DNA from 3 places in the Streptomyces sp. NPDC027189 genome. Region 2 is predicted to be linked to each of the others. Evidence: riboswitches for the same ligand, from Rfam matches in the RefSeq annotation. Region 2 holds a riboswitch; each other region holds the start of a gene.
What was found. Region 2 has a riboswitch for cyclic di-AMP ahead of ACZ4RZ_RS03495 (C40 family peptidase). Riboswitches for the same ligand answer to the same signal wherever they lie in the genome.

Region 1 (9,773 bases), on a different contig from region 2:
CCACGCCACAGTTCAGAAGCCCTGGGCGATGGACCAGGCGATCCCGTCGAGGATGTCGTGCTCGCTGACGACGACCTCATGGGCGTCGTTCCGCTCCATGATCGCGAGGAGGACGAGGGCGCCCGCGCCGATCACGTCGACGCGCCCCGGGTGCATCACCGGATGCGCGGCGCGCTGTTCATGAGTGGCCTTCAGAAGGGCGTCGGTGATGCCCTTGACCCGCTCGTACGTGATCCGGGAGTGGTGGATCTTCGTGGAGTCGTATGCGTCGAGCCCCAGCGCGATCGCCGCGACCGTGGTGACGGAGCCGGCGAGGCCCACCAGCGTGTGTGCCTCGCGCAGCGGGACCGTCTCCTCGGCGAGGTCGAGCGCGGCCTCGATGTCGGCGCGCATCGCCGCTATCTGCTCCTCGGTGGGCGGGTCGGTGACGACCCCGTCCCGTACGAGGTGCCGCTCGGTCATCCGTACGCAGCCGACGTCGACGGAGCGCGCCGCGCGCACGTGGTCGTCGCCGACGACGAACTCGGTCGACCCGCCGCCGATGTCCACGACGAGGAAGGGCTTGGCCAGGTCGTGCCGGCCCGTCAGCTCCTTGGTCGCGCCGGTGAAGGAGAACTCCGCCTCCTGGTCCCCGGTGATGACCTCCGGCTCGACCCCGAGGATGTCCAGCACCCCGCGTACGAACTCGTCCCGGTTCTCGGCGTCCCGGGAGGCCGAGGTCGCCACGAAACGCAGCCGCTCCGCGCCGTGCTCCTTGATGATCGCCGCGTACTCCCGGCAGGCGGCGAACGTCCGCTCCAGCGCCTCCGGCGCGAGCCGTCCGGTCCGGTCTACGCCCTGGCCGAGCCGCACGATCGTCATCCTGCGGTCCAGCTCGACGAGTTCGTCCGTCCGCGGGTTCGCGTCGGCGACGAGCAGCCTGATGGAGTTGGTGCCGCAGTCGATGGCAGCGACCCTGGTCATGGTGTCCGGTCTCCTGTCGTGATGGTTCTCGCCCCCTCCGCCCCTACCCGTTCCCGTACCCGGGGGGCTTTGCCCCCCCAGCCCCCGGGCTGCTCTTTTGGTGCGGGTCGGTGCGGGCTTGTCGCGCAGTTCCCCGCGCTCCTGAGAGAGGCGCCGGGGGGCGAAGAAAGCCCTGCCTCAAGTGAGGCGGAGGGTCAGGTCCCGTCCACGGGGACCACGCACGCCCCCTTGCGCCACCACTCCGGCAGCATCGCGATGGCCTCGTCCCCGAGGGGGTTCACTCCGGGCCCCGCGGCCAGGGAGTGGGCCACCAGGACATGGAGGCACTTCACCCGGTCCGGCATGCCGCCCGCGCTCGGGAAGCCCTCCAGGACCTCGATGGTGTCGCGGCGCGCGATGTAGTCCTCGTGGGCGGCGCGGTACGCGGCGGCCAGCTCGGGATCGGTCGCCAGCCGGTCCGTCATCTCCTTCATGACACCGTTGGCCTCGAGCGTGCCGATCGCGGACGCGGCCCGCGGACACGTCAGGTAGTACGTCGTCGGGAACGGCGTCCCGTCGGGAAGACGCGGCGCCGTCTCGACGACGTCCGGCTGCCCGCAAGGGCACCGGTGCGCGATCGCGCGCAATCCGCGGGGCGGCCGGCCCAGCTGCTGCTTGAAGGCCTCGACGTCCGCGTCGGTCGGCTCGGTGCGCGGGGTGGGCGGCGGTGGCGTTTCCATGCCGTGAGTCACTTGTCTTTCTGGTCAGTTCACTGGTCGGCGGCGTCGGACTTGTCCACGCCGTCCCAGACATTGGCGTACCAGGGACGGGCGGCCGACCCCTTGTCGGCGCGGGCCTGCTTCGACGCGTCCGGGTCGATCACGACGTAGCCGGTCTCGCCCGGCATCACATAGTGCAGCCGCTGCCGGATCTGCTGCTCGGCGTACGCGTCGTCCTGCCAGCGCGCCTTGAGATCGCGCAGCTGCTCGACCCGCTCGCGGGCCTGCTCCCGCTGGCGCTCCACATCGGCGATCTCGGCCCGCTGGGACACGTACTGCCTTATCGGATACGCGAGGGCCACGATCAGGGAGCACAGGACGAGAGCCAGGAGCGCGGCCCGGCCCGTCAGCCGCGAGCGGCGGGCCTGCCGCTTGGTCTGGGAACGGTAGACACGGGCCGCCGTCTGCTCGCCGAGCAGCCGCAGCCTGGTCGCGGTGGAGAACCGGTCCCGGTCCTTCACGGCCATGAGTCCCGCCTCCCCAGTGCAAGCCCGTCACGTGCGTACGTCCCCGCACACGGTACGGGACCGAATACGGGGACGTACGTACGACTGGCTAAGGCTTGGCCCTGTGCGGGTCAGCCCTTGCCGCTCCGACGGTGCGCGGAGCGGACGTGCGGGAACACTCAGCCCTTGAAGCGCGGGAAGGCCGAGCGGCCGGCGTACACCGCGGCGTCGTCGAGGATCTCCTCGATGCGCAGCAGCTGGTTGTACTTGGCGACGCGGTCCGAGCGGGCCGGGGCGCCGGTCTTGATCTGGCCGCAGTTCACCGCGACGGCGAGGTCGGCGATGGTGACGTCCTCGGTCTCGCCGGAGCGGTGCGACATCATGCACTTGAAGCCGTTGCGCTGGGCCAGCTCGACGGCGTCCAGGGTCTCGGTCAGCGAGCCGATCTGGTTGACCTTGACGAGCAGGGCGTTGGCGGAGCCCTCCTCGATGCCGCGGGCCAGGCGCTCCGGGTTGGTGACGAAGAGGTCGTCGCCGACGATCTGGACCTTGTCGCCCAGCTTGTCGGTGATGACCTTCCAGCCGGCCCAGTCGTCCTCGTACAGCGGGTCCTCGATGGAGACCAGCGGGTACGCGGAGACGAGCTCCTCGTAGTACTCGGTCATCTCGGCGGCCGAGCGGGACTTGCCCTCGAACTCGTACTTGCCGTCCTTGTAGAACTCGGACGCGGCGACGTCGAGGGCGAGCGCGATCTGCTCGCCGGGGATGTAACCGGCCTGCTTGATGGCCTCGACGATGAGGTCGAGCGCGGCGCGGTTGGACTCCAGGTTCGGGGCGAAGCCGCCCTCGTCGCCGAGGCCGGTGGACAGGCCCTTGGTCTTCAGCACCTTCTTGAGGGTGTGGTAGACCTCGGCGCCCCAGCGCAGGGCCTCGGAGAAGGACTCCGCGCCGATCGGGGCGATCATGAACTCCTGGATGTCCACGTTCGAGTCGGCGTGCGAGCCGCCGTTCAGGATGTTCATCATCGGAACGGGCAGCAGGTGCGCGTTCGGACCGCCGAGGTAGCGGAAGAGGGGGAGGTCGCTGGCCTCGGAGGCGGCGTGCGCGACGGCGAGCGAGACGCCGAGGATGGCGTTGGCGCCGAGCGAGCCCTTGTTGTCGGTGGCGTCCAGGTCGAACATCGCCTGGTCGATCAGGCGCTGCTCGGTGGCGTCGTAACCGACGAGCTCCGGGCCGATCTGCTCGATGACGGCGAGGACGGCCTTCTCGACACCCTTGCCCTGGTAGCGGTTGGGGTCACCGTCGCGGAGCTCGATGGCCTCGAAGGCGCCGGTGGAGGCGCCGGACGGGACGGCGGCACGACCCGTGCTGCCGTCGTCGAGGCCGACCTCGACCTCGACCGTGGGGTTGCCTCGGGAGTCCAGGATTTCCCGGGCTACGACGACGTCGATGGACGGCACGAGCATCTCCTTCTGGGATGTGACGCGGGTACGCGGGGCCGCGGGGCCCGTAGTGCACGGAGCCGCGGTCGGCTCCGCGAGATGAGCCTAACCGCCTCGGAGGGATCGGCCAGCCGGTCGACCACCCCTTGGGCAGAACCGAGAGTAAATTGTTTCCGAACGGAACAAAAACCTGCCCCGTACACGAAACCCCCGCGCGCGAGAGCCGCATATGAAAGCGCACGAGAGCCACGCACAAAAAGCCCCGCTCCGGCGCGTGCGGGGGAACACGCACCGGAGCGGGGAGCCCGTGGGGACGGGGGACCCTCACGAGGTCTCCAGTATGGAGGCCTCCTCGATGAGGGAGCTCTTACTCCGCCGGGCAATCCGCCGAATGCCCGGCTGAGCTGTCAGCCGCGCACTCAGCCGAGGTGAAGCTGCTGACCCGGGTAGATGAAGTCGGCGTCGTCGATGATGTCCTTGTTCAGCTTGAACAGCTGCTGCCAGCCACCCTTGACGTGCTTCTTCTCGGCGATCGAGCTGAGGGTGTCACCCTTGACGACCTTGTACTCGCCGTCACCCTTCTTGACCTTCTTGCCGGTCGGGGTGGTGACGGTCTTGGCGGCCGGGCGCTCGGCCGAACGCGAGGCGGGCTGCTCCGTCGTCCGGGTGGTGGTGCTCGGGGTCGTGCTCTGCGAGCTGCTGGAGGTCCCACCGGTGTACGCGGCGCCCGACAGGCCCGTGCCGCAGGTCGGCCAGGCACCCTTGCCCTGCGCGGCGAGGACCTTCTCGCCGATGGCGATCTGCTCGGACTTGGACGCCTGGTCGGCGGTGGCGGCGTAGGCGGTACCGCCGTACGCGGCCCAGGTGGAGGGCGAGAACTGCAGGCCGCCGTAGTAGCCGTTGCCGGTGTTGATGGACCAGTTGCCGCCGGACTCGCACTGGGCGACGACGTCCCACTCGGAGGCGGTGGCGGCGGAGGCGTTGCCGGCCGCCATCAGCGGGGCGGCGATGGCGACACCGGTGACGCCGGCGAGCGTTGCGAGACGGGTAGTCCGATTGAGGACGGCCGGGCGGCGGTGCTTGCCCTTGCTGGAAAACAGCATGGAGAGATCCCCTCACCGACGCCTGCGAGGTGAGCTGTCGGGTTCGGGCGGGTGAGTGCCCGGTCGTACGCCACTGGCGCACGGCTTCACCCCAAGCCACTCCCGGTCAACTACCGGGCGCGGCGCTTACCTTGGGTCCCCCGCTCCTGCCTACGGCGCTGACGCGTCGACTGTTCCCGTACGGCCGTTGGCAGGATTCGGCGTTGCGACCGTCGGGGCCCGCTGTGGCGAGCGGTCATGACCGTAGACATGCAATCGGCGGAATTTCAAAGACGATCAGGGCTTCTGAGACTCATATCTCACTCGCGCCAAACCGGACATTCCACGGCGAACCGGGACGCGAACTCCCGCTACTTTTCGCCCGATTCAGCACCAACTGCAAGCGTCTGACCGGGAAGGATGAGGTCGGGATCGGTGCCGACCGCTTCCTTGTTCTCTGCGTACAGCTCGGCCCATCCACCCTTGAGGTCAAGGGAGTCGGCGATGGCCCAGAGACTGTCCCCGGCGCGCACGACATAGGAGCCGTCGGCGGCGTCACGGGAGGCGCCGGAGCCGCGCGAGGCGTGCCGCCCGGAAGCGCCGTCCGTACGACCGTCGGTCGCGCCCTCCGTCCCGTCCTCGTCGGCGCTGTCGCCACGGTGGCGCCCGGCGCCGGACGACGCACTGTCGGACGCGGCCGAAGAGTCGTCGTTCTGGCCGGACTTGTCCGACTCGTCACTCTTGGGCTTTTCTGTATCCGAGCTGTCGGAATCCTGTGAGGTGTCGGACTTCGTCGAGTTCTCGGTCGCATCCGAGGAGGCGTCGGACGAGGAGTCGGAGCCGGACGAGTCGGATGAACCAGACTCAGCAGACGAACCGGACGAGTCAGATGAATCGGAAGAACTCGATGAGTCGCCCGCCACACCCGTGTCGACCTCGACCGAGCCCGAGCTCTTGCTGAGCCCGGAGAGCGGTCCGCAGGTGGGCCAGGCGGCGAGGCCCTGGCCGTCGAGGACCTTCTCGGCAATGGCTATCTGCTGCGAGCGGCTGGCCTGGTCGGCGCTCGGGGCGTACTCGAGGCCGCCGTACGACTCCCAGTTCTCCTGGGTCAACTGCAGCCCGCCGTAGTACCCGTTGCCGTCGTTCGCGCTCCAGGCGCCGCCGCTCTCGCACTCCGCGACCCGGTCCCAGGTGGTGCCGTCGGCCGCGCTCGCGCTGGTGGCGCCGAGCAACGGGATCGCGATGGCCGATCCGGTCACTCCTGCGGCGACGATGAGGGCCGGGGCCTGACGGGGGCGACGATGACGGCCGTTCCCGGAGAGCATGCGGAAGCCTTTCGCGTGACAGCAGGTGACGACAGCCGCTACCGCGACTGCAGCGACGGATGGGCCGCGTTGATGGGTGAACGTATCCGCACTCGAACGCTTGTCACAAGTCGATACAGCGTAGATCACGTGAAGATCACAGAGTTGATGAAGTGTCACTTTTTCGCTGCTGAGAGGCTGTCCCCTGCGTGTCCGCTCATTACGGACGGGACAAGTCAAGCGGAGGCGTGAACTCCACGGGAAGTGTGCGCAATCCACGCATAATGAGCCCGCCGCGCCAGCGCAAATCAGCCGAATCTCCCGCGAGTTGGAGATCGGGAAGACGGGTGAGCAGGGTGGCCAGCGCGGTCTGGCCCTCCAGTCGGGCGAGCGGCGCGCCGAGACAGTAGTGGATGCCGTGGCCGTACCCGAGGTGTTGGTTGTCACGCCGCGAGAGGTCGAGCGTGTCCGGATGCTGGAACCGCTCGGGGTCACGGTCCGCTGCCGCCAGTACGACGAGGACGGGGTCGCCGGGCGCGATGTCCTGCCCGCCGATCCGGACCGCCTCGGTCGCGAACCGCCACGTGGCCAGTTCGACGGGGCCGTCGTAGCGCAGGAGCTCCTCGACGCCGGTTTCGAGGAGTCCGGTCTCCTTGGCGGCAAGGGAGGCCTGCAGTCGCCGGCGCTGCTCGGGGTGGGTGAGGAGGGCGTAGGTGCCGTTCCCGATGAGATTGACGGTCGTCTCGAAGCCGGCGAACAGCAGGATGAAGGCCATGGCGGCGGCCTCGTTCTCGGTGAGGTGCTCGCCGTGGTCGGAGGCGCGGATGAGCCCGGAGATGAGGTCCTCACCGGGGGCGGGCCGGTCGGGCAGGAGCCGGCGCTTGCGGTGGATCAGCTCGGCGAGATACCCCCGCATCTTCTTGACGGACCGCGCCACACCGCCCCTCGGCCCTCCCCCGTGCCGGATCATCATCCCGGCCCAGTCCCGGAAGTCGTCCTGGTCCTCACGGGGGACGCCGAGCAGGTCGCAGATGGCGTAGATGGGGAGCGGGAAGGCGAACTCGTGGATGAGATCGGCGGAGCCCTTGTCGGCGAACTGGTCGATCAGGTGGTCCGTGAGCTCCTGCACTCGCGGCGCGAACTCGGCTACGCGCCGGGGCGTGAACGCCTTGCTGACCAGCCGCCGCAGCCGGGTGTGGTCCGGCGGGTCGATGTTCAGCAGATGCGTCATCAACTCGGCCTTGCGCTCACCGGGGATACCGGTCTTCCCCTTCGCATGCGCGGGCTCGTCGTGATGGGCGGGGTTCTTGGACAGCCGCGCGTCCGCGAGCGCCTGCTTGGCATCCACGTACCGGGTGACCAGCCAGGCCTCCACCCCACTGGGCAACCGGGTCCTGTGCACAGGGGCGTGCTCCCTGAGCCAGGCGTACGCCGGGTAGGGGTTGGTGGCGAACTCCCAGGTGAAGAGTTCGGGGGCGGTGCTGGGGGGCTGGGGCTGGTCGGTCACTCCCTGACGGTATCGGCACGGGCTCGGCGGCAGCCCGACCGTCGCACCTGGGCCGGCGAGGCCGGAGCCTGCCGGCGGCCCGGGCCGGCAGCCCTGCGGTGCCCGGACCAGAGCCGCCAACTCCCCGTCCATCCAAACGCGTTGATCCCCGACGGGCTGGACCAACGGTACTCATCCCCGCCCTCCACGAAACCCCACCCACTTTGAGTCCGGCTGTCCGCAAATCACCTGCTGTTTGACTACGCGGCTCGACAACTCCCTACATTCGCGCCGTGGACCCCGAAATACTCAGATCCAGCTTCGCGATCGTCGAGAGACGGGCCGAGTTCGCGGTCAAGTACTTCTACTCGCACCTGTTTCGACACCACCCGGAGATCCGCGAGCTGTTTCCACTGGGCTTCCCGGAGGACATGGAGCGGCAGCGGGACAGACTGTTCGCGGCGCTCACGTATGTCATCGAACGGCTGGAGGATCCGGGGCTGCCGAGGTACTTACGGGAGCTCGGGAGGGACCACCGGAAATATCTGGCGGAGCCGGAGCACTACGCCGCCGTGGGGGCGAGTCTGATCGCCGCGTTCGCCGTCGTCGCGGGGTCGGCGTGGAACGCGGAGGTCGAGAAGGCCTGGGGCGAGGCGTACGGGGTGATCACGAATGTGATGCTGCAGGGCGCGTGGGAGGCACAGCAGCGCGGCGAACCGCCTTGGTGGGACGCCGAGGTGACCGCACGGACGCGGCACGGAGACGACCTCGTCGTCCTGACCCTGCGACCGCACCGCCGGCTGCGCTACTCCCCCGGCCAGTACGTCAGCGTCAACGTCCCCCATCTGCCCGGCATTTGGCGGCCGTATTCGCTGGCCAACGCACCCCGCGCCGACCACACCGTCGACCTGCACATCAGCCGGGTCGAGGACGGCCTCCTCTCCACCGCGCTCGTCCGGCAGACCCGGAAGGGCGACGTCCTGCGGCTGGGCGCGCCCGGCGGCAGGCTGACCCTGCGCACGCCCGTCGAACGCCCCCTCACCCTCATCGCGGCCGGCACGGGATGGGCGCCCGTGAAGGCGCTGCTGGAACAGCTCGACGACACACACGAGGCCCGGCTGTTCCTCGTCGCCCGCGACACCTCGTACCTGTACGACCGGGGCGCCGTCGAGCGCCTGCGGGCCCGGCTTCCCCGGCTCGCCGTCACCTTCATCACCCCCGCGCCCGGCCGGCCCAAGGCCCAGGCGACCGAACGGCTGCTGACCGCGCTGGGCAACCGCGCCGGCTGGACCCGGCACGACGTCTATCTCGCCGGTCCGCCCAAGCTCGTCGAAGAGATCGGCGAGACCCTGCCCTCCTTCGGCACGCCGACGGAGCGGATCTTCCACGACGTCCTGGCGCCGACCGGCCAGGGAGGCCCTCGGCCGGTGGGCTCGGCTGAGTGGCTCCTCGACCGCCCACAGCCGAGCTGGCACAACCCGTCGAGCCGGGCACCGCAGGCGTAACTCCGGCGCGGCCGCCACGGCCCGCTCGATCGTCAGGCTTCCGGCCCTCAGCCCCACCCCTTCTTTCCGTCCGGCCACTCGCGCACCCGGCCTTCAGTCCTCCGCGTCCGCCCCCGAAGACCCTTCTGCCGCCCGGATCGCGTCCCGGTAGGCCCGTGCCGCCGCCCGCAGCGCCGCCTCCGGGTCCACGCCCTCGGCCTCGGCGCGCGCGGCTGTCCGCAGCAACGCGTACCCGACGCCCTCGCCCCGTGGCAGCTCGACGTCAAGTCCCGCCGTACGCACCCGGGATGCCAGCTTCGCCGCCAGCGCCAGGCCCGGCTGGCCCAGCGGGACACCCTCCGTCACGGACGCGCGCTGCTTCTCCACGGCCTTCGTGCGCAGCCAGTGCTCCTTGACCTCCTCGGGGGTGGTGGCCGTCTCGTCCCCGAAGACGTGCGGATGGCGGTGGATGAGCTTGGCCACGATGCCGCCCGCGACGTCGTCTATGGAGAAGGGAGCGTCCTCGTCCTCCTCGGCGATACGGGCGTGGAAGACGACCTGCAGCAGGACATCCCCGAGCTCCTCGCGCAGCTCGTCCCGGTCACCCTCCTCGATCGCCTCGACCAGTTCGTACGCCTCCTCGATGCCGTACTTCGCCAGGCCCTTGTGGGTCTGCTGGGACGACCAGGGGCACTCGGCGCGGATGCGGTCCATGACCTGGACGAGGTCGAGGAGGCGGGCGCCCGGCAGGTCGTACGAGGCGGGGAGCAGCTCCAGGTCCGGCATCTGTATACGGCCGGAGCCGGCC
Region 2 (9,773 bases):
CCGTCGCCGCGCCCGCGAGCGCAATCGTGGCGGCTGCGCGGGCCGTGTTTCCGCCGAGCGAGCGCTGACTGGGCTTGCGGTGCGCTGCCACGAGGGCCCACATCCTTCCGTGCGACCGCGAGGGGAGCGCGGTCAGGCGGTGACACGTCCGGCGGCGGCCCACACAGGGGGAGCGGGCCGCCGCCGGACCTTCTCGGCGGGGGTGGCCGACGGCCGCCCCTGGCCTGGGCGGCGGTGGGGAGCCGGTCACCTGGTGGAGGACGCTAAACCTGGGGTGAGGGGTTGGTGACGCCATGTACGGAACTGGCGGCACTGGATCGCCCAGTGACCGTATGTGACCGTGATCCCCGCCCTGCGCCGCCGACTTCACGCAGTGCGATGACCGATGCGGCGAATCCGGGACAACCGGGGGTGCTCCGGTGCTACGGGTTACAAGGGGTGGCCCGGTGACAATAAGGACTGGGGCGTCCGATTAGGCTCCGGCCTCATGGACGTACTCATCCATCTCTTCGTCGGCCTGCACATCATCGGCATCGCCGCGCTCCTCGGCGGCTTCCTCACCCAGATGAAGGCGATGGGCCAGGGCACCGCCCGCTTCGTCCCGGCGATGCTGCACGGCGCGCTGACCATGCTGGTCACCGGCGTCGTCCTGGTTGGCCTCAACCAGGCCGACGACAATCCGGTCAACAACATCAAGATCGGCGTGAAGCTGGCCCTGCTGATCGTGATCCTGGGGCTCGTCTATGTGAAGCGGGACGACGAGAAGGTGGACAAGGGCCTCTTCGGGCTCGTCGGTCTGCTGACCACCGCGAACATCTTCATCGCGGTGCTCTGGACCTGAGCGGGCCGCTCGGCCTGTTCGATCCGGTATGGCCGTGCGTTCCGGCCGTGATCATCGCGTGGACCGCTCCCGCCGCGACGGCCAGCCACACCGCCACCGAGATCCACAGCAGCACCTGCCCGGGCCCCTTGAGCCAGGAGACGCCGAGGGCGGTCGCGGCCGACAGAGACGCCACCGCCGTCATCCCCATCGGGAAGACGGTCGCCCAGCGGCGCGCGTCGTAGCGGAGCCTCGGCCACCCCAGCTCCGCGACGGCGAGGACGCAGTAGGAGGCGAAGGCGAGCACGAGGAGCGCGACGGTCACGGTGCGCAGGACGTCGCTGTCGTCGTCGTTCCACAAGTACGGGTTCACGTGATGCGCGGCGATGAGCGTGGCCCCGGCCAGCGCCGAGATGGCGAGCGCGCCGCCCGCGACCCAGTGGTCCCCGGAGCTCCGGACCACCTCCCGGACGTCGAAGTGCGTGAACGCCACTCCGTAGAGCACGATCCCCAGCCAGAACAGCACCAGCCCGGCGTGCGCGAGCCACTCCGGGCCCACGGCCGCGGCGAGCGTGGCGCACAGCACCGAGAGTCCCTGCGTGGCCACACACACCAGGAACACCCCTCCCGGCATACGGCGCTTCCAGTGCCGTGCGACGACGAGGAGCAGCACCGGCCACAGCACGGCCGACAGCGCGAGCAGGGCCTCGGCCGGCTCCTGCCACCCCAGCGCGGACAGCCGGGTCCCCAGCACGGTCGTCGCCGCGACGGCGGTGAGCCCGGGAGGCGTGCAAGCCTCCTTTACCCACCGCGCGCGCTCCCACAGAAGGCGTACGACGAAGTCCGCGGCGAGCGCGAGCCAGGCGACGCAGGTCAGGGCCAGCGCGATACGGGACAGGGTCTCGTAGCCGGTCAGGTGCAGCCCGATCGAGACGATGCCGGTGGCCATGACGGCGGCACCGGCGGCGGGCGGCCGCTGCGCCCACCAGGCGCGGAGCTGGGAGATGGCTGGCATGCGCCTGATGCTAGGGATCTTCGGACGAGTTGCCCGCGGGGCACGCGCGCGTGGAGCGTGAAAACGCGGGGGCACGCGCGGGTGGAGCACGAAAACGCCGGGCACGCGCGTGAGGCACAAAAACGCGGGGCACCCGCGCGTGGAGCACGATCTGCCCCACGCGCGCGTGCCCCGCACAATGCGTTGCTCGCGGAACGGCTTACGCCGGGCGCACCACGCTGTGGATCGCCGACGTGCCGTCGTAGTAGATCGACTCCTCGCGGACGTACGCCCCCGGCTTGGGCGCGTGGATCATCATCCCGTTGCCGATGTACAGGCCGACGTGGCTGACATCGTCATAGAAGAAGACCAGGTCACCGGGCTGGGCGTCGGACAGGGAGACGGTCGTGCCGGCGTTCACCTGGTCGTAGGTGACGCGCGGCAGGGAGACGCCGGCGGCCTTCCAGGCAGCCTGGGTGAAACCCGAGCAGTCGTACGAGTCCGGGCCGGTCGCCCCCCAGACGTACGGCTTGCCGATCTGCGCGCGGGCGAACGCGAGCGCCTTCGCCGCCTTCGTCGCGTACGAGGAGTCGGTGGTCGTGGTGCCCGAGCCGGTCGTGGTGCCCGAGCCGGTCGTGGTGTCCGACGAGCCGGTCGTCGTGCTCGACGAGGACTCCTGCTGGGCCGCCTTCTTCGCGGCCTCGGCGGCGGCCTGCTGCTGCGCCAGCTCCGCCGCCTTGCGCGCGGCCTCCTGCTGCTTCTTCTTCTCGATCGCCGCGAGCCGCGCCTTCTCCTCGGCGGTCAGCTTCGAGAGCAGTTCGCGGGCCTCGGTGAGCTTGTGCTGAACGTCGGCCTTGGACGTCTTGAGCGCGTTCTGCGAGCTGGTCAGCGTCTCCAGACTCTTGGCGGCCTCCGCGCGCTTCTTGGTGGTGGCGGCCTGATCGGTGATGTAGTCGTCGACCGCCGCCTTCTGGCGGGTGGTCAGACGGCTCATCAGCTGGGTCTGGTCGAAGTAGTCCTGCGGGTTGTCGGCGAGCAGGAGGGTCGCGGTGTTGGGGGCGGCGGCCCCGGTGCGGTACTGCGCCGCCGCGAACGAACCGAGCTCCTCACGCGCGGTGTTGAGCTTGTCGGTGCGCTGGGCGACGTCGTCGAGGAGGGTGTCGACCTGCTTGCGCTGCTTGGAGGTCTTCTCCTTGGCCGCGTTGTACTTGTCGGTGGCCGTCTCGGCCTGGTGGTAGAGGTCGTTGACCTTCTTCTCGACCTCTTCGAGGCTCGGCCTGGGTTCGGCCGAGGGTGCGGCGTTCGCCGTCTGGGAGAGCAGGGCGACGGAGGTGAGAGCCGCCGTCGCGAGGGCGGGGGTCCGTATGCCTGCTACGCGCGTGCCCGTAGGACGCCATTTGCGATGCGACGCCAAGAGAGGCGACTCCTTCCGTCATCCGCCTACCGAGTTAGCTGTCGGGTTCGGGCGGGTGGATCCGGAAGGTTTGCCCTACGGTCCTTGCCCCACAGGGCAGTTGGACCGATTCACCCCAAGGTCGGTTGGGTCCCCGGCTCCGGCTGCCGCAGGGGCGCACCGGATTGAGCGGAGGCCGCACGGCCCGGCGTCGTTCGCCGGTGGGTGTCGAGCGGCCTGCCCGGCACGCTAGCCAACTCATGTGGCTTCTGTGAAGTTTGATGTGCGATATGCCCGATACATTTTCGTGACCTTGACCCTGAGCGTCACCCTGGGCAGTTAATCCGGAAAGATCTATGGCGAGTTGTCCGGAAGGCGGCGACATGTGCCTCGTTATCGGCATCGCGGTGGCGATCGCCAAGGTCTTCCGGGGCGACGGCTCCGCGCTCCCCGACGGCCGCAAGATCGTCGCCGGTGCGGCGAGTGGCGACCTGGTGCCCGTCTCCCCTCAGGGCGTGTACGTGCCGGCCTGATCGATCGCCGACCGCGACGGGATGATTCCGTAGGGTGAGAAGACGCCGGGCGGCCGACTCCGGAAGATCCTCGGCTTCCGAGCCGTGTCAAGAGGCCCGGTCGAGCTCTGATCCGTGTCACGAGATCCGATCGAGTTTTCAGGGTGGCGGCGGGGTGTCAGTGAGGCCGCCTAGACTCGGAGAGCGATGAGCAGCCTCTTTGATGACAGCTTCCTGGCGGACCTCAAGCCCACCCGGGCCCACGAGGAAGAGCCCCCGCCGCCGCCCGAGGACGATCACGTACCGGAGCCCGTTCCGGACGATCTGTTCGGCGGGAAGTTCGACGTGCCGCCGGACCGGGACGCGTACTACCGCGACGGCGCGCACCGGCCCGCCGTGGACTCCGCGGCGCTGCTGGACGGGCTGAACGAGAACCAGCGCGCGGCCGTGGTGCACTCCGGCTCCCCGCTGCTCATCGTGGCCGGCGCGGGCTCCGGCAAGACCCGCGTGCTCACCCACCGGATCGCCTATCTGCTGGCCGAGCGGAATGTCCACCCCGGCCAGATCCTCGCGATCACCTTCACCAACAAGGCCGCGGGCGAGATGAAGGAGCGCGTCGAGCACCTCGTCGGCCCGCGCGCGGGCGCGATGTGGGTAATGACCTTCCACAGCGCGTGTGTGCGGATTCTGCGCCGCGAGAGCAAGAAGCTCGGCTTCACCTCCTCCTTCTCGATCTACGACGCCGCCGACTCCAAGCGTCTTATGGCGCTCGTCTGCCGTGATCTCGACCTCGACCCCAAGCGCTTCCCGCCGAAGTCGTTCAGCGCCAAGATCTCGAACCTGAAGAACGAGCTGATCGACGAGGAGGACTTCGCGGCCCAGGCCACCGACGGCTTCGAGAAGACCCTCGCTCAGGCGTACGCGATGTATCAGTCGCGTCTGCGCGAGGCCAACGCGCTCGACTTCGACGACCTGATCATGACGACGGTCAACCTGCTGCGCGCCTTCCCGGACGTCGCCGAGCACTACCGCCGCCGCTTCCGCCACGTCATGGTGGACGAGTACCAGGACACCAACCACGCGCAGTACGCGCTGGTGCGGGAGCTCGTCGGCCCGGCGCGCGGTACCCGCGCCGAGGACGAGCCGCCCCGCGAGGACAACCTCGGCCCCGCCGAGCTGTGCGTCGTGGGTGACGCCGACCAGTCGATCTACGCCTTCCGTGGCGCGACCATCCGCAACATCCTCCAGTTCGAGGAGGACTACACGGACGCGACGACGATCCTGCTCGAACAGAACTACCGCTCCACGCAGACCATCCTGTCCGCCGCCAACGCGGTCATCGAGCGCAATGAATCCCGCCGCCCCAAGAACCTGTGGACCAACGCGGGCGCGGGTTCGAACATCACGGGCTATGTCGCCGACACCGAGCACGACGAGGCGCAGTTCGTCGCCGACGAGATAGACCGTCTCACCGACGCGGGCGAGGCCAAGGCGGGCGACGTCGCGGTCTTCTACCGTACGAACGCGCAGTCCCGTGTCTTCGAAGAGGTCTTCATCCGCGTCGGCCTGCCCTACAAGGTCGTCGGCGGCGTCCGCTTCTATGAGCGCAAGGAGGTCCGTGACGTCCTGGCGTACCTCAGGGTGCTGTCCAACCCCGAGGACTCGGTCCCGCTGCGCCGCATCCTCAACGTCCCCAAGCGCGGCATCGGCGAGCGCGCGGAAGCGATGATCGACGCGCTCTCGCAGCGCGAGAAGATCAGCTTCCCGCAGGCCCTGCGTCGCGTCGACGAGGCGTACGGGATGGCGGCGCGCTCGACGAACGCGGTCAAGCGGTTCAACACGCTCATGGAAGACCTCCGCACGATCGTCGAGTCGGGCGCCGGCCCGGCCACGGTCCTGGAGGCGGTCCTCGAGCGCACCGGCTATCTGGCCGAGCTGCAGGCCTCCACCGACCCGCAGGACGAGACCCGTATCGAGAACCTCCAGGAACTCGCCGCCGTGGCCCTGGAGTTCGAGCAGGAGGCGGGTGAGGGCGAGGCCGCGGGCGGGCTCTCCGACTTCCTGGAGCGGGTCGCGCTCGTCGCCGACTCCGACCAGATCCCCGACGAGGAGGACGGCAACGGCGTCATCACGCTGATGACGCTGCACACCGCCAAGGGCCTCGAATTCCCCGTGGTCTTCCTGACCGGCATGGAGGACGGCGTCTTCCCGCACATGCGTGCGCTGGGACAGGTGAAGGAGCTCGAGGAAGAGCGGCGCCTGGCCTACGTCGGCATCACGCGCGCGCGGGAGCGGCTGTATCTCACCCGGTCGTCCATGCGCAGCGCGTGGGGGCAGCCCTCGTACAACCCGCCGTCCCGCTTCCTGGAGGAGATCCCGGACGCGCACCTGGAGTGGAAGCGCACGGGCGCGACGGCTCCCGTGTCGTCGGGTCCGGTCTCGGGTGTCGCGGCGTCGCTGTCGTCCTCGCGGTCGCGGTCCGCGGCTTCCGGTGCCTCCGGGTTCGCGACGCGCCGCGGTGTCTCCGAGAAGCCGGTCGTCTCGCTGGCGGTCGGGGACCGGGTCACCCACGACCAGTTCGGTCTCGGGACCGTCGTCGGCGTGAAGGGGACGGGCGCGAACGCGGAGGCGACGATCGACTTCGGCGAGGCGAAGCCGAAGCGCTTGCTGCTGCGGTACGCGCCGGTGGAGAAGCTGTAGCCGGTACGGGGGTGCTGGGGCCCGGCGGACGGTTGCGTCTTACGTCGGGTCCAGGCCGTGGCTGCGCAGCCACGGCAGCGGGTCGATCGCCGAACCACCGGCAGGGCGGACCTCGAAGTGCAGGTGCGGACCCGTGGAGTTGCCGGAGTTCCCGGAGAACGCGATCGGGTCACCGGCCTTCACAGTGGTGCCCGAGGCGACCTGGTAGCTGGAGAGGTGGCAGTACCACGTCTCCGTGCCGTCCTTCGCGGTGACGATCGCCATGTTCCCGTACGCGCTGTTCCACTGCGTGCGGACGGTGCCGTCGGTCGCGGCCATCACGGTCGTACCGTAAGAGACCGGGAAGTCGATGCCCGTGTGCACGGACATCCAGTTGATGCCGGCCTGACCGAAGTAGGCGCTGAGCCCCTTCTGCGTCACCGGGAGCACGAACTTCGGGCGCAGCCGCTCCTTGCGGGCCGCCTCCTCCGCCGCCTTCTTCTTCTGGGCTTCCTGCTCGGCCTTGAGGTCGATACGTTCCTGCGTCCGGCTGGCCCGGTCGGCGAAGTCGTCGGCGCCCGCGGACAGACTCTGGAGCTGGGTGTCCAGCTTGTTGTTGGCGGTGGACGGCTTCACCGAGGTCGCGTCGGCCGCGCTGGCCGTCGTGTCCTTGCTGTCGTCCCCGCCGATGCTGCCCACGGAGGCGGCGGCGATCCCCGCGACCCCCATCACACAGGCCGAGGGCACCGCGACGGTCAGCAGAGCGGAACGTTTCGCGGGACTGCGGCGACGGGAGCGGGAACCGGCCCGCGACGCGGCGCGGGGGGCCGGGATGATCTCTTCCATGTCGTCGAGCAGCGGCGTCTCGTACTCTTCACCGCTGTCGTCCGCGGTCTCGAACTCGTCCTCATCGGCGGCGGGTTGCTCGTACGAGGCGTGCTCGAAGGCGGCGGTCGCCTGCTGGTCGAAGGGCTCGTGCTGCTGCTCGTACGATTCGGGCTGTGCGTGCTGCTGCTCGTACGACTCGGGCTGTGCGTGCTGCTGCTCGTACGAGTCCGGCTGCGGGTGGTGCTGTTCGTACGCGTCGGGCTGCGGATGCTCGTACGCCTGGTACGTGTCGTGGCCGGCGGCGGTGTTCCACTGCGTGGCGTCGTACGCGCCCGTGTTCTGGGCCGGGATGCTCCACTGCCGGGTCCCATCGAGCGGCTGCTCGGGCTGGAGCCAGGCGGTCGCGTCCCACTGGCCAGAGGCTTCGGGGCCCGGATGCTGCGCGGGGATGTCGGCGAGCTGCTGGTAACCGGCCGCCCAGGTGGTCGTCGCGTAGCTGCCGGTGTCGTACGCGGCCTGGTGCTGCGCGGCGTACGGGTCGTAGTTCAGCGTCTGGTGACTGCCGGTGTTCCACTGTGTGGCGTCGTACGAACCGGTGCTGTTGCCCGGCATGTCGCCGAAGAGGGGATCGGTCGCGAAGCTCGCGGTCGCGTAGGCGCCGGTACCCGTGCCGGTGGCGCCGGTGTCAAAACCGGTGGCGGAGTAGCCGTCGTACGTGGTGAAGTCGCCGTACTGGGCTTCCTGCCCGCCGTACGGCGCGTAGAGCGCCGAGGCGGCATCGGAAGCCGGGGCCGGGGGAGTTACGGTCCCCGACGGGTGACGGTCGTTCACCAACTTCTCTTTCGCCTCGACAACAGGGGCTGGCAGAGCAGTGCGGTGACTGTACCCGGCGGTACGCGGGCGCGACAATCTTCGGCAGGTTTCCCGCTCGCAGGAAACGGGCATTCGGCCGTGTTTCGGGGAAGTGTGGGCACGGCCTTGGCCTGGCGTTCGATGAATGTTCGAAGTCGCGGGGGTGTCGGGCGGCTGTGCGGCGGCTGTTTACGCCACTGTCAGCCCGTCCGTCTGGACCGCGGCGCCGACTCCTGTCTCCTCGATGTCGAGCGCCTGCCGTATCCCTGCCGCGACGGCGGGGTGCACGGGCAGGGCGAGATGACCGACGCCGCTCACGCGTACGTTCTGCGCGAGCAGGTCCGGGTGGTCGAGGCAGGCCGTCTCCAGCGGGTCCATCAGATGGTCGAGATCGCTCCAGAAACTGACGAAATGGGTGCGGCAGCCCGGTGCGGGCATGCGCAGCTCCTCGATCACCTGGGAGCCCGGGCGCATCTGGCGGACGATCGGGTGCGCGTTCATCAACGGGGCCACACGAGTGCCCGAGTGCGGGGTGCCGAGTGTGACCAGGGTGCGTACGTGGGTGTCGCCGCCCAGGCACTGCACGTAATAACGCGCGATCAGTCCGCCGAGGCTGTGCCCGACGATGTCCACCCGATCGTGGCCCGTGCGCTCGCAGATCTCCTCTATGTGCCGGCCGAGCAGCTCGGAGGCCGTGCGGATGTCGCACGTGAGCGGGGAGTAATTGAGCGACTCGACGTGCTGCCTGCCGTGCTGGGCGAGGTTGCGGCGCAGCAGGAGGAAGACCGAGCGGTTGTCTATGAAGCCGTGCAGCAGGACGACCGGGGGCTTGGCCTCGGTGGGCAGCCGGGCGGCGTCGGGCGAGGGAAGTGCGGGGGCGGTGCGGCGCTCCGCGGTGATGCCGGAGGGGTAGAGGAGGAGGTGTCCGGCGAGGATCGCGATCTCCAGAGCCGTCGCCTTCAGGAGAGCCACCGAGAGTCCTGCCAGTCGGCTCGGAAACAGGCGCTGGCAGAGGGGGAGAAAGGGCAACACTGCCCTGGTGACCTTCATGGCCGACCTCCAGTCGGCACGCGGCAGGACCACTCCGTCCCCCGTGTGCCCTCATGGACAGCCACGGTGGCGGTGACGGTGGTGACCGACGACGCGTGTGCGGCGTGTGAGGCGCCGATTACGCTACGGGGTGCCCTGCCGAGGGGGCGACGCGGCTCGAGGCCGTGGGCGGTGGCGCCCGGCGGCGGCCCGGAGTCGTCTTCGTCGTCCCGTCGTCCTTGTGCTGGCGTGGCTCCCCGCTGTCGTGGCCTCGCCGATGTGCCCCACCGTCACGGTGTCCCGCTGACGTCGCGGTGGTGAGGCCACCTGATCGCGGCTCTCCTTGCGCACGCTCCGGCCGTGGCCCGTGTGCCGCAGGTCCATGCGGCGCGTGTGCCGCGGGACGCGGAACGGTGCGCGGTGAACTTGTCCCAGTGTGTGATTTCCCCCTCGGTCTCCACCGCGAAACTGCCGGTTGCGGGATGCTGGGGATAACGTTCGTTCACTTCCCCGGCCGGTAAGGCCCGGGGTGCCCGTGCCGCACGGCGCATCCGGTGCGGTGAGCAGCGGAATGTGCGATATGTGTCGTAGTCGGTAGTCAAGCGTCATGTATCGGTAGTCGGTACAGGTTGATGTAGTCGGTTCATGGAGGCAGTGATGGGTGTG
Region 3 (9,773 bases), on a different contig from region 2:
CCGTCGATCTGCTCGGCGGCCCCCTTCTCGTCGATGTCGTCGTACTCCGGCACCTTCCCGGGCTCGGCGGCGTCACGTCGCCACTGGGCGTACTTGACGGCTTGCGCGAGCGCACGGACGGCACGCTCGGCGGCGGGGTAGGCCGGGATGAGCCGGGAGGCCGTGGGGGGATCTTCGGGGACGGGCGGCCGGGTGGCCTCCGCGAGAGGCGGTTGTGCCGCGCCCGCGACGGCCGGGCGTGCCGCTCCCGCTGTGGGCGAAGGCGCAGCTCCCGCTGCCGCTGTAGGCGAAGGCGCAGCTCCCGCTGCCGCGTGCGATCGTTCCGCAGGGGGGAACCGGTGGGCACCGCCTGGAGCGCGGGGTGTCGATTCAGCCGCCTGTGGTGCAGTGCTTGCGGCCGCAGACAACGCCTCGGCGAGCCCACCGAGCTCAACGTGCACCACCAGCACCGGCTTCGCCGGAACCGAAGCCGCCGCAGAGCGCAGGGCCTCGGCCAAGGCCGCATCTTGAGCGGACGTCTCCCCCACCGCCGGTATGGCGGTCACGACGACGGCATCGCACTTGTCGTCGGCCAAGGCCCGCACCAGCGCCCCGTGAAAGTCCTCCGCCGAGGCCCCCGTGGTCAGATCCAACGGAGGAAGCGGCCGAAGCCCTTCGGCAAGACATGCGTCGTACGTGAGCAGCCCGAGCGACTCCGAGTTCCCGAGGATCGCCACCCGGGGCCCGGGAGGAAGCGGCTGGCGTGCCAGCAGAAGCCCCGCATCGACGAGCTCGGTGATCGTGTCGACCCGGATCACCCCCGCCTGCCGCAGCAGCGCGGACACCGTGGCGTGCGGCAACCGCGTGGCCCGTACGGCATGCCCCTGGGGAGCAGCCCCGCCGTGCCGCGCCCCCTGGACCACGACCAGCGGCTTCGCCGCCGCCGTCCGCCGTGCGAGGCGCGTGAACTTGCGTGGGTTGCCGATGGATTCGAGGTACATGAGGGCGACGTCGGTGTGCGGATCGTCGTACCAGTACTGGAGTACGTCGTTGCCCGACACGTCCGCCCGGTTCCCGGAGGAGACGAAGGTCGACACTCCGGTCACGCCCGTGACACCGCCACCGCGCCGGTGCAGCCGGGACAGCAGGGCGATCCCGATCGCGCCGGACTGGGCGAACAGGCCTATCCGCCCGGGGCGCGGCATCTCCGGGGCGAGCGAGGCGTTGAGGCGGACCTCGGGGGACGTGTTGATGACCCCGAAGGCGTTGGGGCCGATGATGCGCATGCCGTACGTACGCGCCTGGCGCACGAGTTCGCTCTGGCGCTCGCGCCCTTCGGGGCCGCTCTCGGCGTACCCGGCGGACACGACCACGAGCCCCTGCACCCCGTGCTCGCCGCACTCGGCGACGACCTCGGGGACGAGCGGCGCGGGCACCGCGACGACGGCGAGGTCGACGGGTTCGTCGATGTCGCGGATGGAGCGGTGCGCGGGGACTCCGTCGAGCTCCTTCTCGTCGAGCGCCTTGTTCACCGCGTACAGACGGCCGGTGAATCCGGCGTCGCGGAGGTTGGTGAGGACGCTGCGGCCGACACCGCCGGGTGTGCGGCCCGCGCCGATGACGGCGACCGAGCCGGGTGCGAGCAGCCGCTGCACGGACCGGGCCTCGGCGCGCTGCTCCCGCGCGCGCTGCACGGCGAGCGACCGGTCGGTGGGTTCGAGGTCGAACTCCAGGCGTACGACGCCGTCCTCGAAGTGCCGCTTCTGCTGGTAACCGGCGTCCGTGAACACCTTGATCATCTTGGTGTTGGCGGGCAGCACCTCGGCGGCGAACCGGCGGATGCCGCGCTCGCGGGCCACGGCAGCGATGTGTTCCAGGAGGGCGGAGGCGACACCGCGGCCCTGGTGCGCGTCCTGCACGAGGAAGGCGACCTCGGCCTCGTCGGCGGGCGCGGAGGCGGGCAGGCCGTCGGCATTAATGCGGTCATAGCGTACGGTGGCGATGAACTCGCCGCCCACCGTGGCCGCGAGACCCACCCGGTCCACAAAGTCGTGGTGCGTGAAGCGGTGGACATCCTTGGCGGACAGTCGTGGGTACGGCGCGAAGAAGCGGTAGTACTTCGACTCGGCCGAGACCTGCTCGTAGAAGCTGACCAGGCGGTCGGCGTCATCAATGGTGATGGGCCTGATGCGTGCGGTACCACCGTCACGCAGCACCACGTCCGCCTCCCAGTGAGCGGGGTACTCGTGCCGGTCCGACGAGGTCTGCATGGGCCCCAGAGTACGGCTCGCATCCGACAACGGCGCGAGGCAGTCTGTGGGGAACGGACGTCGGATCGAGGCCGCGATCCGACCACACTCCGGACGGGACGAAGGACCGCTCCGGAGACGCTTCACGATATGGGACACTGGTCTAGACAACCCTGAAAACCTGAAGGGCAGCATCACATGGCTGAGCGCCGCGTCAACGTCGGCTGGGCCGAGGGCCTTCACGCCCGCCCCGCTTCCATCTTCGTCCGGGCCGCGACGGCCTCCGGTATCCCCGTGACGATCGCCAAGGCCGACGGCAACCCCGTCAACGCGGCCTCCATGCTCGCCGTCCTCGGCCTGGGCGCCCAGGGCGGCGAGGAGATCGTCCTCGCCTCCGACGCCGAGGGTGCGGACACCGCCCTCGACCGTCTGGCGAAGCTGGTCGCCGAGGGTCTAGAGGAGCTCCCCGAGACCGTCTGAGCACACGCCTGTGCACCTGAACCGGCGCCGCTCTCGCGGAGGCGGTTGCGCGCCGTTGGGGTTGCTCAATTGATGGTGGCGGTGGTTTTCGTCCAAAAGCCGCCGCCCCGCACGCATATAGAAGGGCTCGCCTGAAAACATCGGGCGAGCCCTTCGCTTTTCCCTATTGCGGGCAGCAGAAATAGTCCCCCGAGAATTACCCCTCTTTGTATACGGCGCCCGTGTTAATGCCGCGGGCCCGTCATGTTTACGGGAGGTTGCGAAGTCCTCACACGGTCCGGACGATCTCCGCCGCCGGGAAAACGGAGCCGGTGCGCGGCCGCGGCACGCTCGGTGTGCAGGGCCGTGATCGCCCGGGCCCGCTCGCTGTCGCCGCGCGCCACGGCGTCCACGATGCCGCCGTGTTCCGCCCAGGACTCCGCGGGGTTGGCCGACGCCTCCACCGCGTACATCCACGCGATCTTGTGCCGCAGCTGGGCGAGCGTGGAGGTGAGCGCGGGGCTTCCGGAGGCCTGCGCGAGGGTCTCGTGGAACCAGCCGCCCAGCGAGCGCAGATCCTCGCTGTGGCCCCTCCTGGACCGCTCCTGCCCCAGCCTGACCAGGCCTCGGAGCACCTTGAGGTGGGCCTCGGTACGGCGCTGCGCGGCCCGCGCGGCGCCCAGCGGCTCAAGGAGCATGCGCATCTCCAGCAGGTCGGAGGCCTCCTGCTCGGTGGGCTCCGCGACGCACGCGCCCGCGTGCCGGCGGGTGACGACGAAGCCCTCGGCCTCCAGCGTCCGCAGGGCCTCGCGCACGGGGACGCGCGAGACGCCGTAGCGACGCGCGAGCAGTTCCTCGGTGAGCCGGCCGCCTCGCTCGTAGACACCCGCGACAATGTCGTCACGGATCGCCGTGCATACCGAGTGCGCCGGAATACGCATGACCGGACCTCCGCTTTAATCCCCGCGAAACGCCATCGATTGACGCTTGTTCAGTGACTCTATTGCAGGGAGCCGGAATTTCCGATGGCAGGCCGGAATCCATGGATATTTTTTGGACACACGGCCGCGTGAAACGACGATGCCCCGGCTCGGCGAGCCGGGGCAACGGAACTGATGAAGCGCTCGTCAGACGTTCACACCGTGCGAGCGAAGGTACGCGACCGGATCGATGTCCGAGCCGTACTCCGCGGTCGTGCGGGCCTCGAAGTGGAGGTGCGGCCCGGTCGTGTTGCCGGTGGACCCGGAGAGGCCCACCTGCTGGCCCGGGGTGACCGTCTGGCCCACGGAGACGCCGATGGACGACAGGTGCCCGTACATCGTGTACGTGCCGTCGTGCATCTTGATGACGACCTGGTTGCCGTACGCGCCGCCCCAGCCGGCCGTGACGACCGTGCCGGAGCCGACGGCGTGCACCGAGGTGCCGGACGCGGCGTGGAAGTCGACGCCGGTGTGGCTGCCGGAGGACCAGAGGCTGCCGCCGGCCTTGTAGCCGGTGGAGATGTACGAGCCGGTGATGGGCAGGACGAAGGTGTTGAGGCGCTTGCGCTCGGCTGCACGGGCGGCACGCTCCTTGGCCTCGCGCGCCTCCTTGGCCCTCTCCGCGGCCTGCTTGCGGGCGGCCTCCTCGGCCTTCTTCCGCGCGGCGGCCTCGTCGGCGGCGCGCTGCTGCGCGACGGCCTGCGCGTCGATCTTCTCGGCGAGAGTGTCGCCGATGGTGATGATCGGAGTCAGCCCGGTCTGCTCGGCGGAGGTGTCCGCGGCCAGTGCCGGGGCGGCCAGGGTTCCGATGACGCCGGTGGTGGTGAGCGCCGCGACGCCGACGGCGTTCGTGGTCGTGCGCTTCACGCGGCTCGGGCGACGGTGCTTCCCTGTGCCACAGGTGAACGCCATATAGGGGCTGATCCTTTCCTTCCTTCTCGCCTACCGGGTTAGCTGACGGGTTCGGAGCAGGAAGGTCTCCTACGGACTCCCTCCGGGGAGGGCGTCCGATTCACCCCAGGGACTGCGTATGGGTCCCCGGCTCCCCTGGCTCGCGCCGTACGGGGACTCGGCGATGACTGTCCGGTGCCGCGGGCGCGGCGCACTGCCTGACGAACAGCCGGATCGACGCTAAACGGGGCATCTTTCAATCAACAAACGGATCACGGCTTTTGTAGCGCATGCCACAGGGCAGACGGGCAACCTCCGTATCAATACGGACATCTTGGGGACGAAGTCCGGAAAGAGACACGAAGTCCGGGCAAAAGGAGACCCAGGTGACTCTTCAGTCACCTGGGTCCTCAGGGAGTCGCGCTGCTCTACTCGGCCCGGACGACGGTGACTTCACCGATTCCGAGCGCCTTGACGGGCTCCTCGATCTGCGCGGCGTCACCCACCAGGACGGTCACCAGACGGTCCACCGGGAAGGCGTTCACGGCGGCCGCGGTGGCCTCCACGGTGCCTGTCGCGGCGAGCTGCTGATAGAGCGTCGCCTGGTAGTCGTCCGGCAGGTACTGCTCGACCTGGTCGGCGAGCGTGCTCGCGACGGCCGCCGCGGTCTCGAACTTGAGGGGCGCCACACCCACCAGGTTCTGTACGGCGATGTCGCGCTCGGCGTCCGTCAGGCCCTCGGCGGCGAGGGTACGCAGCACCTTCCACAGGTCGTCGAGCGCCGGACCGGTGTTCGGCGTGTCCACCGAGCCGCTGATGGCGAGCATCGCGACGCCCGTGCCGTCCGGAGCGGAGCGCAGCACCTGGCCGAACGCCCGCACACCGTAGGTGTAGCCCTTTTCCTCGCGCAGGACGCGGTCCAGGCGTGAGGTGAGGGTGCCGCCGAGGCAGTACGTGCCGAGCACCTGGGCGGGCCAGACGCGGTCGTGCCGGTCGGCGCCGACGCGGCCGATGAGCAGCTGCGTCTGGACGGCTCCGGGGCGGTCCACGATGATCACACGGCCGGTGTCGTCGGCGCTCACCGGCGGCACGGGGCGCGGCTCGGCGGACGAGGCGGTCCAGGAGCCGAGCGTGTCGGCGAGCAGCGCGTCGAGGTCGACATCGGTCAGGTCACCGACGATGACGGCGGTGGCCGTCGCGGGGCGTACGTGCTTCTCGTAGAAGGCGCGTACGGCCGCCGAGTCGATCTTCTGGACGGTCTCCTCGGTGCCCTGTCGCGGGCGCGACATGCGCGAGGCCGCCGGGAACAACTCCTTGGAGAGCTCCTTGGCCGCGCGGCGGGCCGGGTTGGCCGTCTCGTGCGGGATCTCGTCCAGGCGGTTGCGGACCAGTCGCTCGACCTCGCTGTCCGCGAATGCCGGCGCCCTCAGGGCGTCGGCGAGCAGACCGAGTGCCTTGGGCAGGCGCGAGGCGGGCACTTCGAGCGACAGGCGTACGCCGGGGTGGTCGGCGTGCGAGTCGAGGGTGGCGCCGCAGCGCTCCAGCTCGGCGGCGAACTCCTCGGCGGAGTGCTTGTCGGTGCCCTCGGAGAAGGCTCGCGCCATGATCGTGGCGATGCCGTCGAGGCCCGCCGGTTCGGCCTCCAGCGGCGCGGCGAGGATCACCTCGACTGCGACGACCTGCTGGCCGGGGCGGTGGCAGCGCAGGAGCGTCAAGCCGTTGTCGAGCGTGCCGCGCTCGGGCGACGGGAAGGCCCACGGCTTGGCCTCGCCGGCCTGGGGCTGCGGGTGGAAGTCCATGGTGGCGAGCTCGGTCACTTCGCCGTCTCCTCGTCGGTGTCGTCAGCGGCGTCGGTGTCTTCGGGGGCGATCGGCTCGTAGACGAGCACCGCTCGGTTGTCGGGGCGCAGGCGGGCCTTGGCGACCTCCTGGACCTCCTCGGCAGTGACCTCCAGGACGCGCTGCACGGCGGTCAGGGCGAGCTGCGGGTCGCCGAACAGGACGGCGTACCGGCACAGTTCGTCGGCACGGCCCGCGACGGTGCCGAGCCGGTCCAGCCACTCGCGCTCCAACTGGGCCTGGGCGCGCTCCATTTCCTCGGCCGTGGGGCCCTCCTCGGCGAACCGGGCGAGCTCCTCGTCCACGGCGGCCTCGATGACCGGGACCTCGACGTCGCCGGACGTCTTCACGTCCAGCCAACCCAGGGAGGGCGCTCCGGAGAGCCGCAGCAGACCGAACCCGGCCGCGACGGCGGTGCGGTCGCGGCGTACGAGCCGGTTGTAGAGCCGCGAGGACTCGCCGCCGCCGAGGACGGTGAGCGCCACGTCGGCCGCGTCGGACGCGCGCGTGCCGTCCTCCGGGAGCCGGTAGGCGGCCATCAGGGCGCGCGCGGGGACCTCCTCCTCGACGACCTCGCGCAGCTGCTCGCCGATGGTCTCGGGCAGCGAGCCGTCACGCGGGGCGGGCTTGCCGTCGTGCCCCGGGATGGAGCCGAAGTACTTCTCGATCCAGGCGAGCGTCTGCCCCGGGTCGATGTCGCCGACGACCGACAGCACCGCGTTGTTGGGCGCGTAGTAGGTGCGGAAGAACGCGCGGGCGTCCTCCAGGGTGGCCGCGTCCAGGTCCGCCATCGACCCGATCGGGGTGTGGTGGTACGGGTGGCCCTCGGGGTACGCCAGCGCGGTCAGCTTCTCGAACGCGGTGCCGTAGGGCACGTTGTCGTACCGCTGCCGGCGCTCGTTCTTGACGACGTCCCGCTGGTTCTCCATGGACTCGTCGTCGAGTGCCGCGAGCAGCGAGCCCATGCGGTCGGCCTCCAGCCAGAGCGCGAGCTCCAGCTGGTGGGCGGGCATGGTCTCGAAGTAGTTGGTGCGCTCGAAGCTCGTGGTGCCGTTGAGCGAGCCGCCCGCGCCCTGGACGAGCTCGAAGTGCCCGTTGCCGTGGACCTGCTTGGAGCCCTGGAACATCAAGTGCTCGAAGAGGTGAGCAAGGCCGGTACGGCCCTTGACCTCGTGGCGTGAGCCGACGTCGTACCAGAGGCACACCGCCGCGACCGGGGTCAGATGATCCTCGGAGAGCACCACGCGCAAGCCGTTGGCCAGGCGGTGCTCGGTCGCTGTCAGGCCGCCGGAGCCTGCCTCAGCTGTGGCCGTGTGACCCATGGGCATGTACGTCCCTTCGATCGCGGAAACTGCGTATTTCCTGTCGGTCCTGCCACTGTATGCAAGCGCGCCGACGGCTGGCGAAGTTCCCGCACCTCGTACGCCGAGAGCGAGACTCGCGTACGTCACAGCCGTGTCCCAGGAGGCCCTCCGAGGCCCGCTACGGACGGGTCGCGGTCCGCGTTGTCAGTGGGGCGGTCCACAATGGTCCGCGTCAGATCCCGTTCATGCCCCGGCAGAGACTGTGAAGGAGCCGCAGCAGCGATGGCCCGCCGCAGCACGAAGACCCCGCCGCCCGACGACTCGTACGAGGAGAAGATCCTCGACATCGACGTCGTGGACGAAATGCAGGGCTCCTTCCTCGAGTACGCGTACTCGGTCATCTACTCGCGAGCCCTGCCGGACGCACGTGACGGCCTCAAGCCCGTGCACCGCCGCATCGTGTACCAGATGAACGAGATGGGCCTGCGCCCCGACCGCGGCTATGTGAAGTGCGCCCGCGTCGTCGGCGAGGTCATGGGTAAGCTCCACCCGCACGGAGACGCGTCGATCTACGACGCGCTGGTGCGCCTGGCCCAGCCCTTCTCGATGCGCCTGCCGCTGGTCGACGGGCACGGGAACTTCGGTTCGCTCGGCAACGACGACCCGCCGGCCGCCATGCGTTACACCGAGTGCCGGATGGCCGACGCGACGTCACTGATGACCGAGTCGATCGACGAGAACACGGTCGACTTCGCCCCGAACTACGACGGCCAGGAGCAGGAGCCGGACGTCCTTCCGGCGGCGTACCCGAACCTGCTGGTCAACGGCTCGTCCGGCATCGCGGTCGGCATGGCCACCAACATGCCGCCGCACAACCTCGGCGAGGTCATCGCCGCCGCCCGCCACCTCATCCGGTACCCGGGCGCCGACCTCGAGACGCTGATGAAGTACATCCCGGGCCCCGACCTGCCCACCGGCGGCCGGATCGTCGGCCTCTCCGGGATCAGGGACGCGTACGAGTCGGGCCGCGGCACCTTCAAGATCCGCGCCACGGTGTCGGTGGAGAACGTGACCGCGCGCCGCAAGGGCCTCGTCGTCACCGAACTGCCCTTCACCGTCGGCCCGGAAAAGGTGATCGCGAAGATCAAGGACCTGGTCGGCAACAAGAGGCTGCAGGGCATCGCCGATGTGAAGGACCTCACGGACCGCGCGCACGGCCTGCGCCTGGTCATCGAGATCAAGAACGGCTTCGTGCCGGAAGCGGTCCTGGAGCAGCTCTACAAGCTGACGCCGATGGAGGAGTCCTTCGGCATCAACAACGTGGCACTGGTGGACGGCCAGCCGCTCACCCTGGGGCTCAAGGAGCTCCTGGAGGTCTACCTCGACCACCGCTTCGACGTCGTGCGCCGCCGCAGCGAGTTCCGCCGCGGCAAGAAGCGCGACCGGCTGCACCTGGTCGAGGGCCTGCTCGTCGCCCTCCTGGACATCGACGAGGTCATCCGCCTCATCCGCTCCAGCGAGAACTCGGCGCAGGCCAAGGAGCGTCTGATCGAGCGCTTCTCGCTGAGCGAGATCCAGACGCAGTACATCCTGGACACGCCGCTGCGCCGCCTGACCAAGTTCGACCGCATCGAGCTGGAGTCGGAGCGCGACCGGCTCAACGGCGAGATCGACGAGCTGACCGGGATCCTGGAGTCGGACGCGGAGCTGCGCAAGCTGGTCTCCGGCGAACTGGCCGCGGTGGCCAAGAAGTTCGGCACCGACCGGCGCACGGTGCTCCTGGAGTCCGCGGGCACCGCCGCCGCGACGGTCCCGCTCCAGGTGGCGGACGACCCGTGCCGGGTGCTGCTGTCCTCGACGGGTCTCCTCGCCCGCACGGCCAACGGCGACCCCTTCGGGGAAGCCGAGGACGCCAAGCGCACCAAGCACGACGTGATCGTCTCCGCGGTGCCCGCGACGGCCCGTGGCGAAGTCGGCGCGGTCACCTCTTCGGGCCGCCTGCTCCGGCTGAACGTGATCGACCTCCCGCAGCTGCCGGAGACCGCGGCGCGGCCCAACCTCTCCGGGGGCGCG

Region 1: another riboswitch for cyclic di-AMP. It lies ahead of ACZ4RZ_RS26185 (transglycosylase family protein); the one in region 2 lies ahead of ACZ4RZ_RS03495 (C40 family peptidase).
Region 3: another riboswitch for cyclic di-AMP. It lies ahead of ACZ4RZ_RS42705 (M23 family metallopeptidase); the one in region 2 lies ahead of ACZ4RZ_RS03495 (C40 family peptidase).

Annotation. Positions count from the first base shown of each region.
Region 1 is NZ_JBVHRI010000011.1:168,649-178,421, reverse strand. It holds gene ACZ4RZ_RS26205 (Ppx/GppA phosphatase family protein) at 13-963, opposite strand; gene ACZ4RZ_RS26200 (DUF501 domain-containing protein) at 1,158-1,682, opposite strand; gene ACZ4RZ_RS26195 (FtsB family cell division protein) at 1,712-2,188, opposite strand; gene eno (phosphopyruvate hydratase) at 2,347-3,633, opposite strand; gene ACZ4RZ_RS26185 (transglycosylase family protein) at 4,029-4,712, opposite strand; cyclic di-AMP (ydaO/yuaA leader) riboswitch at 4,717-4,880, opposite strand; gene ACZ4RZ_RS26180 (LysM peptidoglycan-binding domain-containing protein) at 5,063-6,016, opposite strand; gene ACZ4RZ_RS26175 (cytochrome P450 family protein) at 6,216-7,502, opposite strand; gene ACZ4RZ_RS26170 (globin domain-containing protein) at 7,775-8,986, shown strand; gene ACZ4RZ_RS26165 (nucleoside triphosphate pyrophosphohydrolase) at 9,080-9,773, opposite strand, start outside.
Region 2 is NZ_JBVHRI010000001.1:769,248-779,020, reverse strand. It holds gene ACZ4RZ_RS03510 (C40 family peptidase) at 1-91, opposite strand, end outside; gene ACZ4RZ_RS03505 (hypothetical protein) at 488-841, shown strand; gene ACZ4RZ_RS03500 (tellurite resistance/C4-dicarboxylate transporter family protein) at 819-1,835, opposite strand; gene ACZ4RZ_RS03495 (C40 family peptidase) at 2,035-3,228, opposite strand; cyclic di-AMP (ydaO/yuaA leader) riboswitch at 3,237-3,409, opposite strand; gene ACZ4RZ_RS03490 (hypothetical protein) at 3,591-3,740, shown strand; gene pcrA (DNA helicase PcrA) at 3,927-6,419, shown strand; gene ACZ4RZ_RS03480 (M23 family metallopeptidase) at 6,459-8,057, opposite strand; gene ACZ4RZ_RS03475 (esterase/lipase family protein) at 8,268-9,128, opposite strand; gene ACZ4RZ_RS03470 (cobalamin B12-binding domain-containing protein) at 9,765-9,773, shown strand, end outside.
Region 3 is NZ_JBVHRI010000031.1:5,925-15,697, forward strand. It holds gene ACZ4RZ_RS42690 (bifunctional acetate--CoA ligase family protein/GNAT family N-acetyltransferase) at 1-2,249, opposite strand, end outside; gene ACZ4RZ_RS42695 (HPr family phosphocarrier protein) at 2,427-2,708, shown strand; gene ACZ4RZ_RS42700 (GntR family transcriptional regulator) at 2,933-3,628, opposite strand; gene ACZ4RZ_RS42705 (M23 family metallopeptidase) at 3,815-4,579, opposite strand; cyclic di-AMP (ydaO/yuaA leader) riboswitch at 4,593-4,752, opposite strand; gene ACZ4RZ_RS42710 (M16 family metallopeptidase) at 4,987-6,375, opposite strand; gene ACZ4RZ_RS42715 (M16 family metallopeptidase) at 6,372-7,718, opposite strand; gene ACZ4RZ_RS42720 (DNA gyrase/topoisomerase IV subunit A) at 7,983-9,773, shown strand, end outside.